2 linked regions of the Congzhengia minquanensis genome follow. The protein of the gene in region 1 binds, or shares a complex with, the protein of each later gene. Links are inferred from orthologs where the notes say so. Each region holds a gene or a part of one and is shown on either strand. Other genes may lie near its edges.

Region 1 (16,739 bases):
AACGACGGAGATGTCCACGCCGTCTTGCTTCATCAGTTTTTTTAATCCCTCCGCCGTGCCGTCGGTATAGGGCATAAGCCCGCTGGTGGCGCTGAGCTTTCCAATTGCCCGCTCCGCAATTTTTTCCGGGAAACAGTGTGTGTGAAAATCGATAACCATTTGTAATTCTCCTAAGTTTAAATTGTGAAATCGACAGCAGCTCTGCCGCTTGAAACCTGACCGATGAACCCGCGCACTTTTTGGTGCTCCGGGTGGATATCGTAGGCTTTCAGTGCGTCGTAGGACGGAAATTTTGTCACCAAAACAGCGTCAAATTCGCCGCCGTTTTCATTAATTCCCACCTGCAGCTCTAAGATATCTGGAACTACGCCCGGCAGTGCCTCCAGCAGCTCTTTTATTTTTTTGGCGTTTTCAGCCTTTGTATGTTCTAATGCTTCTTCTTTTAACTTCCACATGACAATGTGTTTTACCATGCTGTAAATCTTCCTCTCTAAATTAAATTCCGCGGCCGTCGAAATCGGGAATAAAGCTGGCGTCGGCCGTTTCTCCCTCCTGCACGAAGGCCTGTGTGATGCCAAGGGATATTGCATACTCAATCAGTTTTTCATATTCGGTTTTCGTAACCTTTCGGTTTAACTCCGGGAAGTCGTTAACCCCTTTTGCCGGCGGGGTATATTGGCTCATGATGCTGATAAAAATTTTGTCGCCGAAGGTTTGGTGCAGGTATCGTAATACCTTTTTTGAGTCCTTTAAATTTCCGGGCAGCATTAAATGACGAACGATAACGCCGCGCTTTAACATGCCGGTTTCGTCAAACACGCACTCCGGTTGCTGGCGCACCATTTCAGTTAACGCGCTTTTCGCGGCCTCCGGGTAGTTCGGCGCGTTGGAATAGGCCATAGCCAGCTGCGGGGACATATATTTCAAGTCCGGTAAAAAAATATCAATCAGCCCCTCAGCCCGCTTTAGCATGTCTGCCTTTTCAAAGCCGCCGCAGTTGTAAACAAAGGGAATTCCAAGATGATTTTGTTTGGCTTTTTCCACCGCGTTCAGCACAGCGGGTAAAAAGTGCGTTGCCGTTACCAGATTTATGTTGTGGGCGCCCTGTTCCTTCAGTTCAAAAAAGATTTCACAAAGCCTGCCTGACGAAATTTTTTTTCCGGTATTTCCGCGGGAAATTTGGGCGTTTTGACAGTAGACACACCCCAAATTGCAGCCGGAAAAAAATACCGTTCCCGAACCGTTTTTGCCGGAAAGGCAGGGTTCCTCCCAAAGGTGGAGGGAAGCCCGGGCAGCTGTAATTTCAGGGCCGGAACGACAAGCGCCAAGTTCGCCCAGCAAGCGGTTCACACCGCATTCCCTGGGACAGAGGCGGCAGTTAGATAGCAAAGCGTCCATCACCCAATTGCTTCGCGCAGCGCCCTTGCAAGCTGGTCGGGGCACGAAGTACCCTTGCCGCCGCAGTTGATACCCTCTAAAAGCGTGATGATTTCCTCTGCCTTTTTGCCGTTTGCCAGCTTCGACACGCCCTGGAGGTTGCCGTTGCAGCCCCCGGTAAACCGAATGTTTTTCACAACATTATTGTGGTCAATTTCGAATTTAATTTGCATGGAGCAAACGCCTTTTGGTCTGTAAATATATTCCATTTTTATTCTCCTTTCTTTATTTTTTCCCATGCTTTCACCCATTCTTCCGCAATGATTTCGTGACCGGCTGCGGTGGGGTGAATGCAGTCCACTGAATAACGTTCGGCGGGCGCGGATTTTGTCAATGACTCGAAAACGTCGAACAGCGGAACGAACTGTGCGTGATATTTTTTGGCCAAATCCTTGGTTACCTGGCCGTTTTCGCGGACGCGGCTGCTCCAAGTGTGAAAATTATCATAAATATCCGTTCCAAAGTTTTCCCACGCATACTTCATTTTCAGCACAAACGGCGCCATTAAAATAAGCTTTGCGTCAGGATTTTTTTCTAACGCCTCATAAATCATACGGTCGTAGAGAAAGCGAAACCGCTCCTTGTCGGAGCCGCGACCCAGCCTTAAAGAAAATCCCACGTCGTTGATTCCTAAAAGAATGCTCAACACATCAAACTCAAAATTCAGCGTGTCCTCCTGCCAGCGTCCGTAAAGGTCGGCGGCACGGTTTCCGCTGACGCCGTGGTTAAAAAAGTTTAAATCATCGTATTTTGCACTCAGCCTTCCTGCCACCATTGTGGCATAGCCCTGGCCCAGCGCCGTGTTAGGGGCGGTAACGTCCCGGCCCCGACCTGCGTCGGTTACGGAGTCCCCCTGAAATAAAATATTCATGTTTTTTCAGTCCTTTATTTCAAATTAGTTCACAACCCATTTTTTCGGGACGAACAGCTCGTTGAATTTATAAATGGCGAAATTATCGGTCATGCCTGCAATATAGTCGGTTACGGTTTGCTCTAAACCAAACCGTGAAATATTTTCCCTTGTGTCCTCCGGCAGCTTTTCCGGGTGTTTCATAAAGGTATCAAACAGCATGTAAACCACGTTTTTGGCCTTTTCATCTTCGCCCTTTGCCACGTTGTTTGTGTAAACCGAAGCAAACATAAAGCTGCGCAGGTTCATCATGGCAGAATAAATTTCGTCCGACATTTTCACAAAGGGTTTTCCCAGGCTGGTATTAATAATGTCGTGAATCATGGTGTCAATCCGGTCGCCGTGGGTTCGTCCCAACACGTCGGTGCAGTCCTTTGGAATGGCCTCCGCCTGAATAATGCCGCCGCGCACCGCGTCGTCAATGTCGTGGTTGATATAGGCAATGCGGTCTGCCAGTTTAATAATTTTCCCCTCCAGGGTTTCGGCCTCGTGGTCGCCTGCGTGGTTTAAAACCCCGTCCCGCACCTCAAACGTTAAATTAAGACCCGTTCCGTTTTCCAAAAAGTCAATTACCCGAAGGCTCTGCTCATAGTGGCGAAAGCCGCCTGCACAAATTTCGTTCAGCACATTTTCACCCGAATGGCCAAAGGGCGTGTGGCCCAAATCGTGGGCTAAAGCGGTGGCCTCGGTTAAATCCTCGTTTAAGCGCAGGGCGCGGGCAATGGTGCGGGCAATTTGCGAAACCTCCATGGTGTGGGTCAGCCTGGTGCGGTAGTGGTCGCCTGCCGGCGCCAAAAACACCTGGGTTTTGTGTTTCAGCCGCCGAAAAGATTTTGCGTGAATGATTCGGTCCCTATCCCGCTGAAAATCCGTTCGGATGTCGCACTCAACGATGGGTCTCAGCCTGCCTTTTGAATGTTCAGAAAGCGTAGCAAATGGTGACAGAGTTTCCCGTTCCACTTTTTCTGAAATTGCTCGAATGGTCATAACATCCCGCCTTTTTCAATTATTCCAAACAGTTTGTTGTTATCATGTCTACGCCCATGTCAATCAGCGACTGGGCGGAATTTGCGTCGTCGCAGGTCCAGCAGTTTACTTTAATCCCGCTGTCGTGCAGCTGTTTTACAAGCGCAGGGGACAAAAGGGAATCTTTTGCGTCAATGTCAAGCTTAAATTGCATTAAGCTTGCAATCATTTTATCGTCAATTTCGTTGGAGGTTAAAAACTGCGCGGCGGCCGATGGGGCAATTGTTTTTAAATCCATTAAGTTTTCTAAATAAAAGGAAATAAAAATTACGTTTTCAAAATAGCCTGCGGACTGAATTTCCTGCACCATTTCTGCAATTTTTTCGGTTTCGATTCTGTTTTTCAGCTCTAAAACCGCAGTTTTTTCATATTTTTTGCAGATGCCGATATACTCCAAAAGGGTGGGCATGCGCAAATCAATCCGCCCGCATTTGCCGCTTGTGTCTTTTAACGGCAGGGTGCGGAGTGTGCTAAAATCTGTTTCCTCAACTACAAGGTCGGATTCTGCAACCCGCCCGGTGGTGTCGTCGTGAATTAGTATAAATTTTCCGTCCTTCGTAATGTGTACATCCGTTTCAATGCCGAAATAGGTTCTGTTTCCAGCCGCAATAAACGCAGCCAGGGTGTTTTCCGTTTCTAAACAGCTTGCGCCCCTGTGGGCGATAAAAAGAACATTTTTATGGTTTATGCGAACCGTATCCATTTTTTCTCACCTCGCGTTTCATTATACAGCAGAACACCGCTGTTTTCAAGAGTATGAAACAAAAAACAGCCTGCAAAAATTTTGCAGGCTGTTTTACTTAGTCAACCAAAACAGTTAAATTTGCTTTTACATCTTCCGGAATGTGAATTCCCAAAAGGTCTGCTTCCTTCATGTTCACCATGTTGGAATATTCCCGCATAGTTTCTATGGGCGTTTCCGAAATTTTCTGGCCCTTTAAAATTTTGTCCGCCATCTGCGCCACCTGCTGGCCCAGCAGCGTGTAGTTAATGCCCACGGTGGCAAAGCCGCCGTCTTTCACCATGGAGTCTGCTGCAACATAAACCGGCACGTTTGCCTTGTTTGTCACGTCGATATAGGTGGGCATTGCAGACGCAACCATGTTGTCGATGGGAGTGAACATTGCGTCTACATCATTTGCCAAAGAGCTTGCGGCCTGCTGAATGTCTGCTGTGGTAGAAACGGTTGCTTCCTTATACGCAATGTTGTTGTCGTCGCAGAATTTTTTTGCCTTGTCAACTGCCGTTACCGAATTAATTTCGCTGGAGTTATAGAAAAATCCGAAGGTTTTCACGTCCGGTGTAAGCGTCTGCGCCAGCTTGAAAATATCCTCAACGGGAATTTCGTCAGATACGCCTGTGACGTTCTTGTCCGGCGCCTCCAGCGAGGTGGTAAGCCCTGCTTCAATTGGCGCGCTGACTGCCGCAAACACAATGGGAATGGCAGAGGTTGCAGCAGATGCCGCCTGTGCCGTTGGCGTTGCAATTGGAATAATCATGTCTACGCCTGCCCCGGTTAAGCTCTGCATGATAGACGGCAGGGTGGAAGTTTCGCCGTTGGCGTTTTTCTCAATAAACTCCACATTGGTTCCCAATTTTTCAAACTCAGTCTTAATGGAGTCGTTAATTTCGTTCAACGAGGGGTGGTCAACCAGTTTTACCAGGCCGATTTTCAGCTTCTTTTCCTCAGACTGGGACTGCGCTGTGCCGCCGCTGTTGCCGCAGCCGGCAAAGGCCGCTAAAAGAACAGCAGACAGTAAAAGCGCCAAAAGTTTTTTCGCGTTTTTCATGTTTTTACCTCCAAAAATTTTTGATGATGATAAAACCTGCAAAAACAGGCAAAAATATATATACATGATAGTACCATAACAAAATGTATGTTGTCAACTAAAAAGGCGGAATCATCTGCCATAAAAGCAGAAAACGAGATGAAATTTTGATAATTGTATTCGAAATATAAATAAACCGTTAAATTTTTAGAATACTTTGACAGGGGAATGGATTTATGGTATACTAAATGTTGGATTTTTAGCTGGTGACTTAATTTGATTGAGGTGAAATATTTTGAAAAAACTGATTGAAAAAATCGTTGGCTCATACAGCGACAGGGAGCTGAAGCGGATTCGTCCCATTGCCGACAAGGTGATGGCCTTGGAAGATGAATTCAGCGCGCTGTCCGACGAGGAGTTAAAGGGAAAAACCGCCCTGTTCCGTGAGCGCATTGATAAAGGCGAATCGTTAGACGACCTGCTGCCGGAAGCGTTTGCAACCGTGCGGGAGGCGTCTTACCGTGTTTTGGGTATGAAGCATTTCTATGTTCAGGTTTTGGGCGGAATTATTCTGCACCAGGGCCGAATTGCCGAGATGAAAACAGGTGAAGGTAAAACCTTAGTTTCCACGCTGCCGGCCTATTTAAACGCCCTGCCGGGCAAGGGCGTGCATATTGTTACGGTGAACGACTACTTAGCAAAGCGCGACAGCGAGTGGATGGGCAAGGTGTTCAAATTTCTGGGACTTACCGTTGGTCTGATTATTCACGACGTGGAGCCTCAGAACAGAAAGGCCGCCTATGAGGCGGACATCACCTACGGCACAAACAACGAGTTTGGGTTCGACTATCTGCGGGACAACATGGTGATTTATAAAGAGCAGATGGTGCAGCGGGGCCAGAACTTTGCCATTGTGGACGAGGTGGACTCGATTTTAATCGACGAAGCGAGAACGCCGCTGATTATTTCCGGCGCGGGGGACAAATCTACCGAGCTTTACCAGATTGTGGATCGGTTTGTAAAAACCTTAAAGGCACACAGGGTGGCTGAATCCGACACAAAAGAGTTAGATGACGATATTGATGCAGATTATTTAATTGATGAAAAGGCAAAAACAGCCACGCTGTTGAAAGCGGGTATTGAAAAGGCGGAGCATGCATTTAACTTAGAAAATCTTTCAGACCCGGAGAATATGACGCTTTCCCACCACATTAACCAGGCATTGAAGGCGAACGGCACCATGGCCCGCGACCGGGACTATGTGGTGAAAGACGGACAGGTTATCATTGTGGACGAATTCACGGGACGTATGATGTTTGGCCGCCGCTACAGCGACGGATTGCACCAGGCAATTGAAGCAAAAGAAAACGTAAAGGTGGAGCGCGAAAGCAAAACCCTTGCTACCATTACGTTCCAGAACTATTTCAGGCTCTACACCAAGCTTTCCGGTATGACCGGTACGGCGCAGACGGAGGAGTCGGAATTTCAGGAAATTTATAAGCTGGATGTTATTGTTGTTCCCACAAACAAGCCGCTTGCCAGAAAGGATTTATCTGACGCGGTTTATAAAACGGAAAACGGCAAGTTTGGTGCCGTTGTGGAGCAGGTGAAAGCGTGTCACGAAAAGGGACAGCCGGTGCTGGTGGGCACGGTTACCATTGAAAAGTCGGAGCTTTTGTCCGGCATGCTAAAGCGAAACGGCATTAAACACGAGGTGTTAAACGCCAAGTTCCACGAAAAAGAAGCGGAGATTATTGCCCAGGCCGGTAAACTCGGCGCGGTTACCATTGCAACCAACATGGCCGGCCGTGGTACCGACATTATGCTGGGCGGCAACGCGGAGTTTATGGCGAAGCATGAAATGAAGCGCCGCGAATACTCCGACGAAATGATTTTAGAAGCAACAGGATTTGGTGAAACTGACAACGAGGAAATTTTAGAGGCGAGAAAGACCTTTTCTGAGCTGATGGACAAATATAAGGCGGAAATCGCGCCGGAAGCAGAAAAGGTGAAAGAGGCAGGCGGCCTGTTTATCATCGGTACCGAGCGGCACGAGTCCAGACGTATCGACAACCAGCTGCGCGGCCGTGCCGGCCGTCAGGGCGATCCGGGTTCTTCTAAATTCTATATCTCTTTAGAGGACGATTTAATGCGCCTGTTCGGTTCCGACCGTGTAAAGGGCGTTGTGGAAACCTTAGGCCTTGATGAAAATGAAGCAATTGAAAATAAAATGCTTACCAATGCCATTGAAACGTCGCAGAAGCGCGTTGAAGGCAGGAACTTTGACATCAGAAAACACGTTTTGCAGTATGACGACGTGATGAACCAGCAGAGGGAAATTATTTATTCCCAGCGGCAGAAGGTGTTAAACGGCGACAGTATTAAGGACAATATCTTTAAGATGATTGACGACTTCACCGATGAAGTAATTCTTCGCTACACCGGCGAGGACGAAGACCCCGAGGGCTGGAACATTACGGGCTTAATTGAATATTTGGAAAGCGTATATCTGCCGAAGGACGCGCTTCAGCTTTCGGAAGATGAGATTGCGGACCTGACAAAAGCTGGCTTGAAAGATATGCTTTTAAAAACCGCTAAATCGTATTATGAGCAGCGCGAAGAAGAGTTTGGCAGCGAGATGATGCGTGAAATTGAACGCGTGGCCCTTCTCCGCGTGGTGGACAGCAAGTGGATTGACCACATCGACGCCATGGAGCAGCTGAAAAACGGCATATCGCTGCGGGCTTATGGCCAGCACGACCCGGTTGTGGAATATAAATTTGAAGGCTTCGATATGTTCGAGGAAATGATTGCGGCAATCCGCGAGGATACCTTAAAGCTCATTTACCACGCCCGCATTGAAAAGCCGGTAGAGCGCGTTCAGGTGGCAAAGCCCATTGAGCCTGCCGGGGACGGAACAGCGGCGCCGGCGCAGAGGAAGGCAAAAGAAAAAGTGGGAAGAAACGACCCCTGCCCCTGCGGAAGCGGCAAAAAATATAAAAAATGCTGCGGCGCTAATTTAGAGTAATTGTTTGGTTTATTTTACTACGAGAGGACTGAAATGTATGACAGTTGAGTTCGACCAATACCGGTTGGATTTGGAATCAATGGAAAACGATATTACAGAGATGGGGGATTCACTTTGAAATCCCCAAAGTGAAATTAAAAATTGAGGAACTGGAAGCGGTGTCTGCGAAAGACGGATTTTGGGAGGATTTGGAAAATTCCCAGAAGGTGCTTCAAGAAATAAAACAATTAAAGGACAAAGTAGCTGGTTTTGAGGGATTAAAAAGCGAGTGGGAGGATATGTCCACCTTAGTGGAGCTTGCCATTGACGAAGACGACGAATCGCTGCTTTCGGAAATTGAAGCGGGATATAAAAAACTGGAAACCGATTTGGAAAACATGCGGCTGGAAACGCTTTTGTCCGGCAAATATGACGCAAACAACGCAATCATCTCCATTCACCCGGGTGCAGGCGGCACTGAGGCGCAGGACTGGGCCTCCATGCTGCTGAGAATGTATCAGCGCTGGGGCGAACGCAGAGGTTTCTCGGTTGAAACACTGGATTTTCTGGCCGGCGATGAGGCAGGTGTGAAAAGCGTTACCATTCAGCTTTCCGGCCCCAACGCCTATGGATATGCCAAGTGCGAGAAAGGCGTGCACCGGCTGGTGCGCATTTCTCCTTTCGACGCTTCCGGCAGGCGGCACACATCTTTTGCGTCGGTGGATGTTATGCCGGAAATTAACGACGACATTGAGGTAAACATTAATCCTGAAGACATTCGTGTGGACACGTTCCGGGCCAGCGGTGCCGGCGGCCAGCACATTAACAAAACGGATTCTGCAATTCGCATGACCCACATTCCTACCGGAGTGGTAGTGTCGTGCCAGAACGAGCGTTCTCAGCATCAAAACCGGGAAACCGCAATGAAAATGCTGAAAGCGAAACTGGTGGAAATGGCCGAACGTGAGCAAATGGAGAAAATTGAAGACTTAAAGGGCGACATGAAAGACATTGCCTGGGGCAGCCAGATCCGCTCTTATGTGTTCCATCCCTATAACATGGTGAAAGACCACAGAACAAATTTTGAGGTGGGCAATATTGGCGCTGTGATGGACGGCGATTTAGACGGATTTATCAACGCTTATTTAAAGGCGGCGAACACGGGCAACTTAAACTTAAAATAATAAAATAAAAAGAAACAGTTTTTAGCTGTTTCTTTTTATAATTTTATTTACAATAGTTTTCAATGTAGCTTATGAGCGCCTTATCAATAATGGAAACTGCGTCGGCGGCTCCTTTCATTTCGCTGACGGCTGTCTGCTTGCCCTCAAGCTCCTTATACACCGTGAAAAAGTGCGTCATTTCGTTAAAGATATGGGCTGGAATTTGGGAAATGTCCGTATAGGTATTATAGTTTGGGTCGTTAAAGGGAATGGCGATAATTTTTTCATCGGCGTAACCGTTATCAATCATAGATATTACGCCAATGGGATAGCAGTTTACCATGGTTAAGGGGTGAATGCTTTCGGAACAGAGCACCAAAACGTCTAAGGGGTCTAAGTCGTCTGCATAGGTGCGGGGGATAAAGCCATAATTTGCGGGATAGTGGGTTGAGGTGTATAAAATTCTGTCCAGCTTTAATATTCCTGTTTCCTTGTCCAACTCATATTTGTTTTTGCTGCCCTTGGAAATTTCAATAATAGCAACAAAATTGTCTTTTGAAATCCGTTTTGGGTTAATGTCGTGCCAAATATTCATAATCGTTCTCCTTTTTGTGAAACTCTGCACATTTATTTTTACCTTTACGGCTATTCATATGCGCGGTTCATTTTAAATTAAAACATTTATTCTGGGGTGAAAGAAGTGCTTCATCTTTATTGTTGTGATGTTTCAAAGCTGACAGACGAAGAATTTTTAAGAATGTATCAGCTGTCGGATAAACAGCGGCAGGAAAAGGCAGACAGGCTCAAGCATTTGCCTTCAAAAAAACTGTCGTTAGCAGCCGGGATGCTGGCGCGCGTTTCCATTGCACAAAAATTAAACCTGCGGCCGGAGGATATTTCTTTTCGAAACCACAAGGGCGGAAAGCCCTATGCGGAAGGGTTGGACATTCATTTTAGTTTGAGCCATTCGGGGAATTTAGCGGTATGCGCCATATCCGACAAGCCTGTGGGCATTGACGTGGAGCAGAACAAAAAGGCCAATTTCAATGTGGCCAGACGGTGTTTTACAAAAGCAGAACTGCAATATGTTTTGTCAAGAAAAGAAAAGAGCCAACAGCGCTTTTTTGAGGTTTGGACAAAAAAAGAAGCTTATGTGAAGCTGCTGGGCACGGGAATTCAAGATTTTTTGAAATTTAATGTTGTGGGAAACAAAACAATTGACACCATTTTCTATCAGAATTACACGGTATCCGTGGCAAGAAAATAGGGGCGCTTAAAGCGCCCCTGTTTTTCGTTGTCTTAGTCGCGGCAGCAGTGCCCATGGTCATGGTCGCGGTCGTCAAAATCGCAGTCTTCTCTTTCAGGAGGGAAGAATTCGTCAAAGGGGAAGCAGATTTTGTCAAACAAATCGCAAGGACTGTCGTCGCAGGATGTTGTGCATTCCTTCTGCGGTACGCAGAAGTCAATAGCCGGGATTAAAAGCTGTACGCTCCGTTCAATCTTAACGATTGAGAACAGGCCGATAGAAACAAACACGCGCTTTTTCTCACCGCTCAACACGAGCCTGTCATCAAATACGTTGCAGATACATTCCGGAATTGTAGTAAAGTCAATGTCGTCTGTGCAGCAGCAAATTTTGTCGTCCAAATCCACTACCTTGGCGGACAGGCACAGCGGGTCAACTACCTCTACAACTGCTTTCGGCATGTTTGTCTTCTGCCAGAGCTGTTCGTCAAAGCTGTCGTAGCTGTAGCGGGACTCAAATATTTTTGCCGCGCCCTCCGAACCGAACAAAATTACTTTTTTGTCAAAGGTGGCCAGGCCTTCAACCGTTGTGGGTTTTCCAACGCCTAAGAATACATCAAGAGTAATTTTGAAGAAGAACTTAATGTCAACTGTAAAATAGCCCTTGTTGAACGGGATGGGTTCCACGTCGGGGAACGCCCAAATAATTTCTGCCTTTCTGCATTTTACGTTTACAGCCTTGTCGATCAGTTCCTGGCCGCAGGCGGTCAGAAACACGCGGGCGTCTTCAATGCAGTCTTTGTCCTTGCATGAATCATAAACTTTATCTGTATGTATACAAACCGAACCTTTAAATTCCTCGCAGGGTGAACTGGGCGAGGGATAACGTTTTTCTCCCATAATGAACCTCCATAAATATTATTTGAGAATTTATCTCTACAATATAATATGAAAGCCTTTGCGGTTTGTGACCGGCCCTGCATGTACATCTTTCATTCTTATTCAATTTCAATTTTCGTTGAATACTGCTGCGGCAATCATGGCCAAATAGTTCTGAATGGGAATGTAGGACGCAATGGAGTTGCCTGAACCCAAAGCATAACCTGTTTTCGCCAATTCTAACATTTTTGCGCTGCGGTTATAAATTTCTTCCGGGGTGCCTCTGGTTAAAAAGTCCACATCAATACCGCCGAGGATTGCAAATTTGTCTTTGTATTTTTTATATGCTTCCTCAACGGGAAGAATGTTGTCTTCATAAGAATGTCTGCCGTCATACTTTATGTCATAGGCAATGTCGTCCACAACGGCGTCGAATTTACCGCAGGAATGCAGGCAGATGGGCTTGTTGTAAGAATGAGCAAGTTCGGCAATTTTTTTGTGCCACGGGAAAACATATTTTCTCATTTGGTCTACAGAAAGCATGGTCTGGGTGTTAAAGCCCCAGTCATCATTGGACATTAAAATACCTACGCAGTCGTGCTTAGCGCAGATGTCGTAATAGGTTAAAAGCCGCTCTGAAACTTCTTTAAAAATCTGTTCCACAAGTTCGGGGTCTTCATACAGCATGTAGCAAAGATTTTCATAACCAACAAGGCGGATTACGTTTTCCAAAATTCCGCCGGGGCCGTATATAATTAATTTCATGCCCTCGGGTAGATAATTGCTTAGCATTTCAATGCGGGAATAATCAAAATCTTCGGGGTTTGCCCATTCATAGTTCTCAAAACTTTCGCGGTCGGTTATGACAAATCCTTGATTTAACGAAATGGTGCTTTTGCCTGCTTCGTGTTTGGTGGCGCTTTTAAACGAAAAATAGCTTCCATGCATGCAGGCATAGTCATATCCGCAGAAATAATAGGTGTCGGCAAGCTTTTTGCACGAAATTTCTTCCTCTGTTCCCTCATACGTTTTGTGCTTTGTAAAAGCTTCTACCAAATCGCCGTTTAAAATGAATTCAAACAGGGTAGGACGGTTCGGAGCTTCTTTTTTTAACACTTTCAAAATGTTGTCAAAATCGGGCTTGTGCGGTTTTTCGAGAAAACTGTTGATGTCAATAAATTTATTGTCAAATTTTTTCATAAAACTATTGCTCCTTTTTTAAATTTATATTATTATTATATAATATAGAAACAGAAATTCATATCATTTTTTGTTAAAATACTTTCAAAAATTATCATTTAAGGGGTCTTTGTTTTGCATTTTGAATTTGTTGATATGGATAACGTTAAGATAAGAAGCATGTATTCGGGCCTTAACAATGAAAAGCTTGAAGTCGTGCCGCATTGGCACAGTGAGATTGAAATACTCTTGTTTCAGAAGGGTCATTGCATTCAGCAAATTGACGATAAATATGTCATTACCTTTCCGGGCGATATTGTTGTGATTTCAAAAAATCAGCTTCATTCCACCTATTCCTATCAGGAAGAACCGTGTCAGGTTCTGGTGATTATGGCAGACTCCGGCTTTATTTTTAACAATGAAACGATTGCGTTTCAAAATCCCATTAATGACAAAAATCCAAAATACACGGATATGAAAAACTGTATTGAGGAGATTCATAGAGAACTTACACAAAAAGATAAGGCATATGAGTATAAAGCGATTTCCAGCCTTTATAATTTCTTTTCCATGCTGCTGAGGTTTTCCGATTATGTATCTGAAACAACACGGTATAACGACTTATATAAAAATGTGTTAAAAAACACGTTCGGGCTTGTGCAGAACAGTTATTCAACAGAAATTACCCTTGAAGATGCGGCCCGGGCATCAAATTTGAGCGTGCCGCATTTTTGCAGGTTGTTTAAACAAATGACGGGAATGACCTTTAAAAATTATTTGCAGTTTTTTCGGATTAATATGGCAGAAAAAATGCTGCGCCTGCCGAAAACTGTTACAGAAATAGCATATGAATGCGGATTTAACAGTCTTACCTCGTTTTATAGAAATTTCAAAAAATTTAAAAACTATATGCCTTCAGAAAAAAGGAACTCTTACTAAAATGATATAAAATGAAAGCCCTGTTTTTCTCATTTGCATGTTGGCGAACTTATTCCGTTTGGACTGGCAAAAAGGGCGGAAGCAAAACATATACTTTCAACATATTTAAATGAATGAGGTAGATGATATGTTTTCTTCTTGTTTTTTTGCACTGCTTTATTTTTTAAGATATGGCCTGTTTCTAATATCTTATGTTTCGGGACAGAATAACTTTCCAAAACCGCTATCCGCCAGCGAGGAAAAACGTTATTTAGAGCTTGCGGCAAAAGGCGACAAAGGCGCCAAAGACGTTTTAGTGGAACGAAATCTGCGGCTGGTGGCCCACATTGCGAAAAAATATAACCAGGTGTCGGGCTGCGACGACGACGATTTAATTTCCATCGGCACTATTGGGCTCATTAAGGCAATTGCTTCGTTTGATTATACAAAACAGGCTAGGCTTGCAACTTATGCTGCAAGATGTATTGAAAAACCAACCCTATCAAGTTGGCTCTTTTGGAGGAAGAAGGGGAAAGAGTTGCTTCTTTTTCAGAGAAATGGCGGCTGCTGCATAAATCCGGCAGGAATTTGTATCTGATGTACCGCCAGACGAAAAAGGGCGTTGCCATCATGCCCATGTATGTCCACACCTTCCGGTTCGTTACACCCCATACCATGACAGAAGCACAGCGGTTCAATCTGCTGTTCCCCAATCCCGAAAGCTGTACCCATGTGTCGGACAAGCTCCGCTATTACCGCTATCAAAACAATCTGTTCCAGTCTGACGTTGCAGAGTATGTCGGGATGGACAGGGGAACCTATTCCAGCTATGAGGAATATGGAAGGGATTACTACCCAATTGAGAATATGCAAAAAATCGCCAAGCTGTTCGGCGTTCCAGTTACCGAACTGCTTGACGATTATAATTTGTTCCTGTATAACGGACAGGGCCAGCAAGTGAAGAAAATCCGTAAGTCCTTACATCTCACTCAAGCTGAATTTGCTAAGAAGATGGGCGTTCAGACAGGAATGGTGAAACGCTGGGAACAGGGAAAGGTGCGAATGTTTAAAGGGACGTGGGAGAAAGTATATATATAATTACATTATAAGGATAGACAATAACTGGATTATATTATATAATCTAAGTGCTATTATTTAAGAGGTGATTTACATGATATTATCTACTGAAATTAAGAATATTAAAAATATTAAGTCTGCATCGCTTGAATTACCTTTTGAAAAAGGTCTATTTGCACTTGTTGGAGAAAATGGTTGCGGAAAAAGTACAATAATGTTAGCATTATCTCTTATTGTAAAAACATCATCATCACATATGTTGATGTCAAATGACATATCGCCTGATTCATATATTAATATTGCTTTGGAAAACAAAAAAGATGAGTGGACCCCCAATAAAGCCGGAAAACTATCAACAGGAAAATATAATGAACGAAATCAATTGATGACTAGTGTTCATTATCATGGATTTTATGAAGGAAGTATATTTTATGGAAGTCGTTTTCATGATTATAACAAAATAGATGATTTTGTAGCTAAAGATAATTTCCAAGAAGTTCTTGTCAAAGCGGACGATTTTGTTTCCGAAACACTAGGATACATTCTTCACAATGACAAATCATACTATAATGGATTAATGAAAATAAAATCGCGAGAGATTGCTAAAAGAGAGGGTTTTAATGGAATACCTTATTTTGTAAAAACTGAAGATAATATAATTAGTCAATATAAAATGAGTAGCGGTGAAAGTATGCTAATCTCATTAATTGATTTTATTAATAACCTTGTAATCAAAGCCACATATTCTAAATTATTTTTTCTCATAGATGAGGTTGAATTGGCTCTACATCCAAGTGCTATTGATAGATTAGTGTTATTTTTGGAAAATTTAATTAAGGAGAATGATACTGAGTTAATTATTTATTTTTCAACACATTCAGCAGAATTAATTCATAGAATATCCCCCAAAAATATTTTTCTTATTGAAAACAATAATGGGGTAGTAGATATAATAAATCCATGTTACCCCAACTATGCCATTAGAAATCTATACATTCCAAATGGATTTGATTTTCTTTTGCTAGTTGAGGATGAATTATCAAAGTGCTTAGTAGAAAAAGTATTGCGCCAAAATAACTTGTATGCCAGCAAATTATGTTGTGTATTGGCGGCAGGTGGTTGCAACCAAATGATAAAGTTACATCATGACATGGTGACATATAATACGTTAGGTGTTGGAAAGAAGATAATTAGCATATATGACGGAGATGTAAAGGAATTAATATGTAAAAAAGAGGAATACAAGGATTTACCGAAATGTTTTTTACCAATTAAGAGTATAGAGAAATATTTATTTAATAAATGTGTAGTAAATGAAGATTCAAAATTTATTAAACTATTAGGAGATAAGTATTTTAATCAACGAAGCCTTAGAGACATAATTTATGATTATAAAAATGATGAACGAACAAGAAAAGGCAAAAGTGATGGAAAGGGATTTTATAAAGTCATCTTAGCCAATTTATCTAAGTCTGGGATAAAAGAAGACGATTTTGTGAAATATTTATGTGAAGATATTTATGAATATGAGGATATGACAAGTTTTGTGAAAAGTTTAGAAGCGTTATTACTATAAACAAAAGCGGTCAGGTAATCTGGCCGCTTCGTTTATCTATGATATTTCTCACTGATTCAATCAGTTCCATTTTCTGCTCCACCGGGTAATTCTGACAATTGAGATAGTTATTCACCGCCTCAATATGTACGGAAGCAACCCGGTTTTTTAGTTCTTCTATATCAACCAAATCCGTTGGATAGTGCATAATCACATTCATTCGAAAACCTCCCATCACGCCATCAATTCAGTATATGACCGACTGCCTGTACGATATGGCTAACATCTCGGTTTTTTGTACTGTTCATAATTGATGACATTTAGGACGGTTTGTTCGCCGGAAATGTCCTGATGGATGATTTTCTTGGAATATCCAACCACTTCCTCATAGTCATGTACCAGCTTCCGAGCCTCGCAATACTTCATTTTGACAGGCTTCGGACGTTGAATCCCTCTGGAACAACGGTAAATTCTGAAATGGGCAGGATAGAAGCGCAGCCTGCTCCCCTTGACCTCGCTTTTCGTTACTGGGCCATCATCAACGGGATTTAGGGTATCAGCATTTGCAAGCCGG
Region 2 (6,494 bases), 350 kb from region 1 along the record:
TAAATTTTCAACGAGTTAAATGAAGGAGGAGCCGAAAAATGGCAAAAATGAATATTAAATCCGGCGACGAGGTAGTTGTCATTTCCGGAAAAGATAAAGGGAAAAAAGGTAAAGTAATTGAGGTTCTGCCGAAGAAAGGCAAAACCATTGTTGAAGGGGTTGCAGTTGCAACAAAGCACGTAAAGCCCAAAGCACAGGGTCAGGTTGGCGGTATTGTAAAGCAGGAGCTTGCAATTGACGCGTCGAACGTGATGGTGGTTTGCTCAAAGTGCAAAAAAGCAACAAGAGCTGCCCGCAAGGTGTTAGAGGACGGAAGCTCGGTTCGTTACTGCAAAAAGTGCGGAGAGACCTTTAACGACTAATTTTGCAAAAGGAGGTAAAGAAAGCAGATGGCAAGATTGCAGGAAAAATACAGCAAGGAAGTTGCGCCGGCTTTGATGGAAAAGTATTCCTATAAAAGCGTAATGCAGATTCCGAAGCTTGAAAAAATTGTTATAAACATCGGCTGCGGCGAAGCGAAAGACAACGCAAAGGCGTTAGACGGCGCAGTCAGCGACCTGGCCCAGATTACCGGCCAGAAGCCTATTATTACAAAGGCAAGAAAATCTGTGGCTTCCTTTAAAGTCAGGGAAGGCATGTCAATCGGCTGCAAGGTAACCCTTCGCGGCAAGAAGATGTATGAATTTTTGGACAGATTCTTCAATGTTGCGCTTCCGCGCGTAAGAGACTTCCGCGGAATCAACCCCAACTCCTTTGACGGCCGCGGCAACTATTGCGTAGGCGTTAAGGAACAGTTGATTTTCCCCGAAATTGACTACGACAAGATTGACAAAATCAGAGGTATGGATATAATCATGGTAACAACGGCTCACACAGATGAAGAAGCAAGAACACTTCTTTCACTTATGGGCGCGCCGTTTGCCACGAAGTAATTCGGGTAGAGGAGGAAATTAAATGGCTAAGAAAGCGATGGTAAATAAACAGCGCAAAACGCCTAAGTTCAGCTCAAGACAGTATAACAGATGCAAAATCTGCGGTCGTCCTCACGCGTACCTCAGAAAATACGGCATCTGCCGTATCTGCTTCAGGGAACTGGCTTATAAGGGACAGATTCCCGGCGTGAAAAAGGCGAGCTGGTAAGATTTTTACAATTCGGAAGGAGGTATAAAGATGCATACAACCGATCCTATTGCGGATATGCTGACGAGAATCAGAAACGCGAATTCTGCGAAGCATATTTGTGTAGATGTTCCTGCGTCCAACGTGAAGAAGGCAATTGCCGAAATTCTGCTGGAGGAAGGATATATTAAGAACTATCAAATCATAGAGGACGGAAAACAGAATATTATCCGAATCGCTCTTAAATACAACGGAAAAGAAAAGGCAATTTCCGGCCTTAAGAGAGTTTCAACACCCGGACTCAGAATATACAAGAATAAAGAGGAGCTTCCAAAAGTGCTCCGCGGCTTAGGTATTGCAATCGTTTCAACATCCAAAGGCATTATGACTGATAAAAAGGCACGGAAAGAAAATGTCGGCGGAGAAGTTATGGCGTTTGTTTGGTAAGCAAGATAAATTAAGGAGGTGCAAGTAAGTGTCCAGAATAGGAAGAATGCCTATCGCGGTTCCCGCAGGCGTAACCGTTACGGTTGCAGACGGCAACGTGGTTACCGTTAAGGGTCCGAAAGGCACGCTGACAAAGGAATTACATCCTGACATGATTATTAAAACTGAGGGCAGCGAAGTAACCGTTTCCCGCCCTTCTGAAATAAAAATGCACAAGGCGCTTCACGGCCTGACCAGAACGCTTTTAAACAACATGGTTGTTGGCGTAACAGACGGTTTTGAAAAGAAACTGGAAGTGAACGGCGTTGGTTACAGGGCGCAGTTGCAGGGCAAAAAGCTCGTGATGAACTTAGGGTATTCCCATTTGGTGGAAATGGAACCCGTTGACGGCGTTACCATTGAAGTGCCCTCGGCAAACGAAATTGTTATTAAGGGCATCGACAACCAGGTGGTTGGCCAGTTTGCGGCAAAGGTTCGTGAGAAAAGGCCCCCCGAGCCGTATAAGGGCAAGGGTATTAAATATGCCACAGAGCACATCAGACGTAAGGAAGGTAAGACGGGCAGCAAGAAATAATCGGCTGCATCGTCTGATTCAAATGTTAGAAGTTATGGCAAAATCCATAATTTTAATGGCATTCAATAAAGGAGTGAACGAAATTGATTAAAAAGCAGTCAAGTAATGTTTCAAGACTGAGAAGACATAAAAGAGTCAGAAAAACAGTTTCCGGAACGGCCAGCCGTCCGAGGCTCTGCGTTTACAGAAGTCTTAAGAACATCTATGCCCAGATTATTGACGACGATAAAGGCGTAACGTTGGCCGCAGCATCGAGCTTAGAGGGCGATTTAAAGGCCACCTACAGCGGCAACAAAGATGCAGCTAGAAAAGTCGGAGAATTAATTGCGAAAAAAGCAATTGAAAAAGGAATTGACTCTGTTGTATTTGACAGAGGCGGATATATTTACCACGGCCGTGTATTAGAGCTTGCAGAAGGCGCAAGAGAAGCCGGTCTTAAATTCTAAGAGAAGGAGGAAATCGTTTTGGCTCAACTGATTGACGCAAGCACATTAGATTTAAAAGAAAGAGTTGTAAACTTAAACCGTGTTGCAAAGGTTGTGAAGGGCGGCAGAACCTTCCGTTTCAGCGCGCTGGTTGTTGTTGGCGATGAAAACGGATATGTTGGCTGCGGCACAGGAAAATCTTCTGAAATTCCGGACGCAATCCGCAAGGGAATTGAAGATGCGAAGAAAAACCTGATTAAAGTAAACATGGTTGGAACAACAATTCCTCACGAAATAACCGGCGAATTCGGCGCAGGCAGAGTATTGTTAAAGCCTGCTGGAAAAGGTACGGGCGTTATTGCCGGCGGCGCAGCGAGAGCAGTGCTTGAGCTTGCCGGTATCGCAGATATCAGAACAAAATCTTTACGCTCCAACAATCCCAGAAACGTTGTGAAGGCAACACTTCAGGGCCTGGCATCTTTAAAGAGTGCAGAAAACGTTGCCAGACTGCGCGGCAAGAGCGTTGAAGAAATCTTAAATTGAGGAGGCAAACGCCATGGCTAAGCTAAAGGTTACTTTAATGAAAAGTACGATTGGCAGAAAAAAAGACCACATAGCAACAGTTAAGGCACTTGGCCTTAAAAAGATTCGTGATGAAAAAATTCACGAAGCGAACCCGACAATCTTAGGAATGATCAATAAGGTTGACTATATGGTAAAGGTAGAAGAACTTTAATCCGAAGGAGGTGCCACAAGATGAATTTGAACGAATTATCCCCGAAAGAAGGGTCTAAGCGCAAGGCTTTCAGAGTTGGCCGCGGACACGGATCGGGTAACGGCAAAACATCAGGCAAAGGTCACAAGGGTCAGAACGCCCGTTCTGGCGGCGGTGTAAGGCCCGGTTTTGAAGGCGGACAGATGCCACTTTACAGACGTCTTCCGAAAAAAGGCTTTACCAACATCTTTGCGAAACAATATACGGAAATTAATGTCAGCGACTTAAACGGCTTAGAAAGCGGCGCAACTGTAACCGCAGAGAGCCTGAAAGAAGCCGGCATCATTAAAAAGTTAAACGATGGAATCGTTGTTATGGGACGCGGCGAGCTGACAGCGAAAAATTTAAACGTGAAAGCTGCCCGGTTTACCAAATCGGCAGAAGGAAAAATAGCCGCGGCAGGCGGTAAGGCGGAGGTGATCTGAGAATGCTTCAAACCTTGCGAAACGCATGGAAAATTCCGGATCTACGCAAAAAAATGCTTTACACCATCCTGATGCTGGTTATTTTCAGACTTGGTTCGTTTATCCCCGTTCCGGGCATTGACGCCGAAATGATTAAGCAGCTTATGGGCGGCTTCGACCAGGGCATTCAGGGTCTCATTAACAACTTCTCAGGCGGCGCGTTAGAGCGTGCTTCCATTTTTGCAATGAGCATTACGCCCTACATTAACGCATCAATTATCCTGCAGCTTTTAACAGTTGCAATCCCCGCTTTGGAGAAGCTTGCCAAAGAGGGAGAAGAAGGAAGAAAAAAAATTGCTTCTTATACAAGATATGTAACGGTTATTCTGGCGTTCATCCAGGCAACAGGCCTGTTCTTCAGCCTCAGGTCAGCAATGACAGGCGACAGCGGTGTGTTTGCTTACTTTGTTGTAACGTTCACATTCACAGCCGGCACGGCATTTTTGATGTGGCTGGGTGAAGAAATTACAGAAAAGGGTGTGGGCAACGGTATTTCCTTACTGATTGTAATCGGTATCGTGTCCAGAGGCCCGCAGATGATTCAGTCCATGAAAGCCATGGTTGAACAGTCCGGTGGTGTTACCATTCAGTCGGCTGCAACCATCATTGCAATTGTTGTTATTGCTGTTTTGGCAATTGGCGCGGTTGTTCTAATGAACGAGGCGGAACGCAGAATTCCGGTTCAGTATGCAAAACGTGTTGTAGGCAGAAAGAGCTACGGCGGCCAGAGCACACACATTCCGCTCAAGGTTATCATGGCCGGCGTTATGCCAATTATCTTTGCGGTTTCCATCATGTCTTTCCCGAGAACAATTTCCATGTTTATTCATGGTACAAACGCACCGACAGAGGGTGTTTGGGGCGCGATTTTAAGATGGTTCAGCGAAACGCATCCTTTCTATATTATATGCTACTTCCTGCTGATTTTGTTCTTCACGTATTTTTATACTGCGATTCAGTTCAATCCCATTGAGGTTTCGAACAACATGAAACGAAACGGCGGATTTATTCCGGGCATCAGACCGGGCAAGCCCACATCGGACTATATTGCAAAGGTTTTGTCAAAGGTAACGCTTTTGGGTGCTATCTTCTTAGCTGCAATCGCAATATTCCCGTTGCTGCTGGCATTTATTCCGTCAATGAGCGGTATTTCAATCGGCGGTACGTCACTTCTGATCGTTGTTGGTGTGTCGCTTGAAACAGTGAAACAGTTAGAGTCCCAGATGCTTATGAGACACTACAAAGGCTTCCTTGAATAAGCCGGAGGTTCATTTATGAAATTGGTTCTGTTGGGACCGCCCGGGGCCGGAAAAGGCACTCAGGCGGAAAAATTAGCAAAGAAATTTCAAATCCCCGCAATTTCTACGGGACGAATTATTAGAAACGCTATCGCGGAAAACACTCCTGCGGGGATTCAGGCAAAAGCCTTTATCGACCGCGGGGAGCTTGTTCCCGATGATGACGTTGTGGAAATGGTGAAGGAACGTTTAAAGGAAGACGACTGCAAAAGCGGCTATATTTTAGACGGATTTCCCAGAACCCTTTCCCAGGCGGAAATTATGGACCGGCTGCCAATTTTAGTTGATTTGGTGCTGGAAATCCATGTGGACGAGGATATTATTGTGGAACGGCTCTCGGGCCGGCGCGAATGTAAGGTTTGCGGCGCAACATATCATATCCATGACAACCCGCCCAAACAAGAGGGTGTTTGCGACAAGTGCGGAGGCCCCCTCGTCCGGCGTGAGGACGATGTGCCGGAAATTATCAGAAACAGAATTAAAGTATATAGTGAGCAGACCGAACCCTTAAAAGAATATTATCAGGCCAAGGGGCTGCTGGTTTCGGTTACCGGCCGGGACAAGGTGGAAGACACCACCAAAGCAGTGATGGAGGCCATTGGGGAAAGACAGGTTGAGGCGGGTTTATGATTAAAATAAAATCAGCACATGAGGTTGAACAAATGAGGGTTGCCGGCAGAATTACTGCCGAAACCTTTGAAGCATTAAAAGACCACATTAAGCCCGGTGTTACAACCATGGAGCTCGATAAAATCGCAGCGGAATATATCAGCAAAAGCGGGGCTACTTGTTCGTTTTACCACTATAACGGATATCCCGGACACATTTGCATCTCGATAAACCAGGAAGTTGTTCATGGAATTCCGAGCCATGCAAGAGTCCTCCACGAGGGGGACATTGTGAGTGTTGATATTGGCGCTGTGTACGGCGGATACCACGGAGACGCGGCAAGAACTTATGCGGTGGGGACAATTTCCCCTGAAGCAGAAAAGCTGATATCCGTCACAAAACAGAGTTTTTTTGAAGGAATTGAACAAGCAGTTTCAGGAAACCGGCTCTTCGACATTTCTGCAAACATTCAGAAATTTGTGGAAAGCAACGGCTGTTCGGTGGTTCGGGCCTTAGTGGGGCACGGCGTGGGGCGAAACCTTCACGAAGACCCTGAGGTTCCCAACTTTGGAACGGCGGGCCGCGGGCCGCGGCTTGTTTCCGGCATGACCATTGCGGTTGAGCCAATGGTAAACTTGGGTACGTACAAGGTGATAACGCTACCCGACGAATGGACAGTGGTAACAGCAGACGGAAAGCTTTCGGCACATTATGAAAATACCATTTTAATTACGGATCATGGTGCCGAAATCCTGACGAAATGCTAATTTTGAGGTGATGATA

Evidence for each region.
Region 2: the proteins of secA (region 1) and secY are in contact, whole or in part, in a crystal structure (PDB 3DIN), measured with the Thermotoga maritima proteins. The link is inferred for Congzhengia minquanensis from one-to-one orthologs. Residues at the interface, in WP_004082002.1 of Thermotoga maritima: Glu261, Ala262, Arg263, Lys300, Ala301, Arg302, Thr303, Ile304, Ile305, Leu323, Tyr324, Asp325, Pro326, Val329, Ser330, Tyr333, Ile336, Lys340, Phe345, Val349, Glu363, Phe364, Tyr374, Ser375, Gly376, Gly377, Glu393, Ile395, Thr482, Ser483; in WP_004081795.1 of Thermotoga maritima: Glu108, Gly109, Glu110, Glu111, Ala236, Glu237, Arg238, Arg239, Ile240, Thr241, Ile242, Gln243, Tyr244, Ala245, Arg246, Arg247, Val248, Thr249, Gly250, Arg251, Arg252, Val253, Tyr254, Gly256, Ala257, Ser258, Thr259, Tyr260, Leu261, Pro262.

The regions. Positions count from the first base shown.
Region 1 is NZ_JACRSU010000001.1:1,032,076-1,048,814, reverse strand. The notes cover bases 5,116-8,370. They hold secA (preprotein translocase subunit SecA), read left to right. Parts: upstream 5,116-5,434; coding sequence 5,435-8,170; downstream 8,171-8,370. Other genes in these bases: H8698_RS04985 (ABC transporter substrate-binding protein), read right to left, coding at 5,116-5,163. In the rest of the region: H8698_RS05020 (amidohydrolase family protein), read right to left, coding at 1-159; H8698_RS05015 (Dabb family protein), read right to left, coding at 177-473; H8698_RS05010 (radical SAM protein), read right to left, coding at 496-1,398; H8698_RS05005 (TIGR03905 family TSCPD domain-containing protein), read right to left, coding at 1,398-1,646; H8698_RS05000 (SGNH/GDSL hydrolase family protein), read right to left, coding at 1,649-2,308; H8698_RS04995 (deoxyguanosinetriphosphate triphosphohydrolase), read right to left, coding at 2,333-3,334; H8698_RS04990 (glycerophosphodiester phosphodiesterase family protein), read right to left, coding at 3,354-4,076; more of H8698_RS04985, read right to left, coding at 4,174-5,115; H8698_RS04970 (inorganic diphosphatase), read right to left, coding at 9,377-9,907; H8698_RS04965 (4'-phosphopantetheinyl transferase superfamily protein), read left to right, coding at 10,013-10,579; H8698_RS04960 (hypothetical protein), read right to left, coding at 10,612-11,457; H8698_RS04955 (uroporphyrinogen decarboxylase family protein), read right to left, coding at 11,566-12,636; H8698_RS04950 (AraC family transcriptional regulator), read left to right, coding at 12,751-13,554; H8698_RS04945 (sigma factor), read left to right, coding at 13,682-14,131; H8698_RS04940 (helix-turn-helix domain-containing protein), read left to right, coding at 14,131-14,631; H8698_RS04935 (ATP-dependent nuclease), read left to right, coding at 14,705-16,186; and 2 more genes. UniProt on the Escherichia coli protein: Required for protein export, interacts with the SecYEG preprotein conducting channel.
Region 2 is NZ_JACRSU010000001.1:686,601-693,094, reverse strand. Bases 3,017-5,915 are described here. They hold secY (preprotein translocase subunit SecY), read left to right. Parts: upstream 3,017-3,767; coding sequence 3,768-5,063; downstream 5,064-5,915. Other genes in these bases: map (type I methionyl aminopeptidase), read left to right, coding at 5,729-5,915; H8698_RS03250 (adenylate kinase), read left to right, coding at 5,079-5,732; rplO (50S ribosomal protein L15), read left to right, coding at 3,322-3,765; rpmD (50S ribosomal protein L30), read left to right, coding at 3,122-3,301; rpsE (30S ribosomal protein S5), read left to right, coding at 3,017-3,108. Also shown: rplN (50S ribosomal protein L14), read left to right, coding at 1-3; rplX (50S ribosomal protein L24), read left to right, coding at 39-362; rplE (50S ribosomal protein L5), read left to right, coding at 390-932; H8698_RS03290 (type Z 30S ribosomal protein S14), read left to right, coding at 955-1,140; rpsH (30S ribosomal protein S8), read left to right, coding at 1,171-1,566; rplF (50S ribosomal protein L6), read left to right, coding at 1,595-2,140; rplR (50S ribosomal protein L18), read left to right, coding at 2,224-2,586; more of rpsE, read left to right, coding at 2,614-3,016; more of map, read left to right, coding at 5,916-6,478. UniProt on the Escherichia coli protein: The central subunit of the protein translocation channel SecYEG. Consists of two halves formed by TMs 1-5 and 6-10.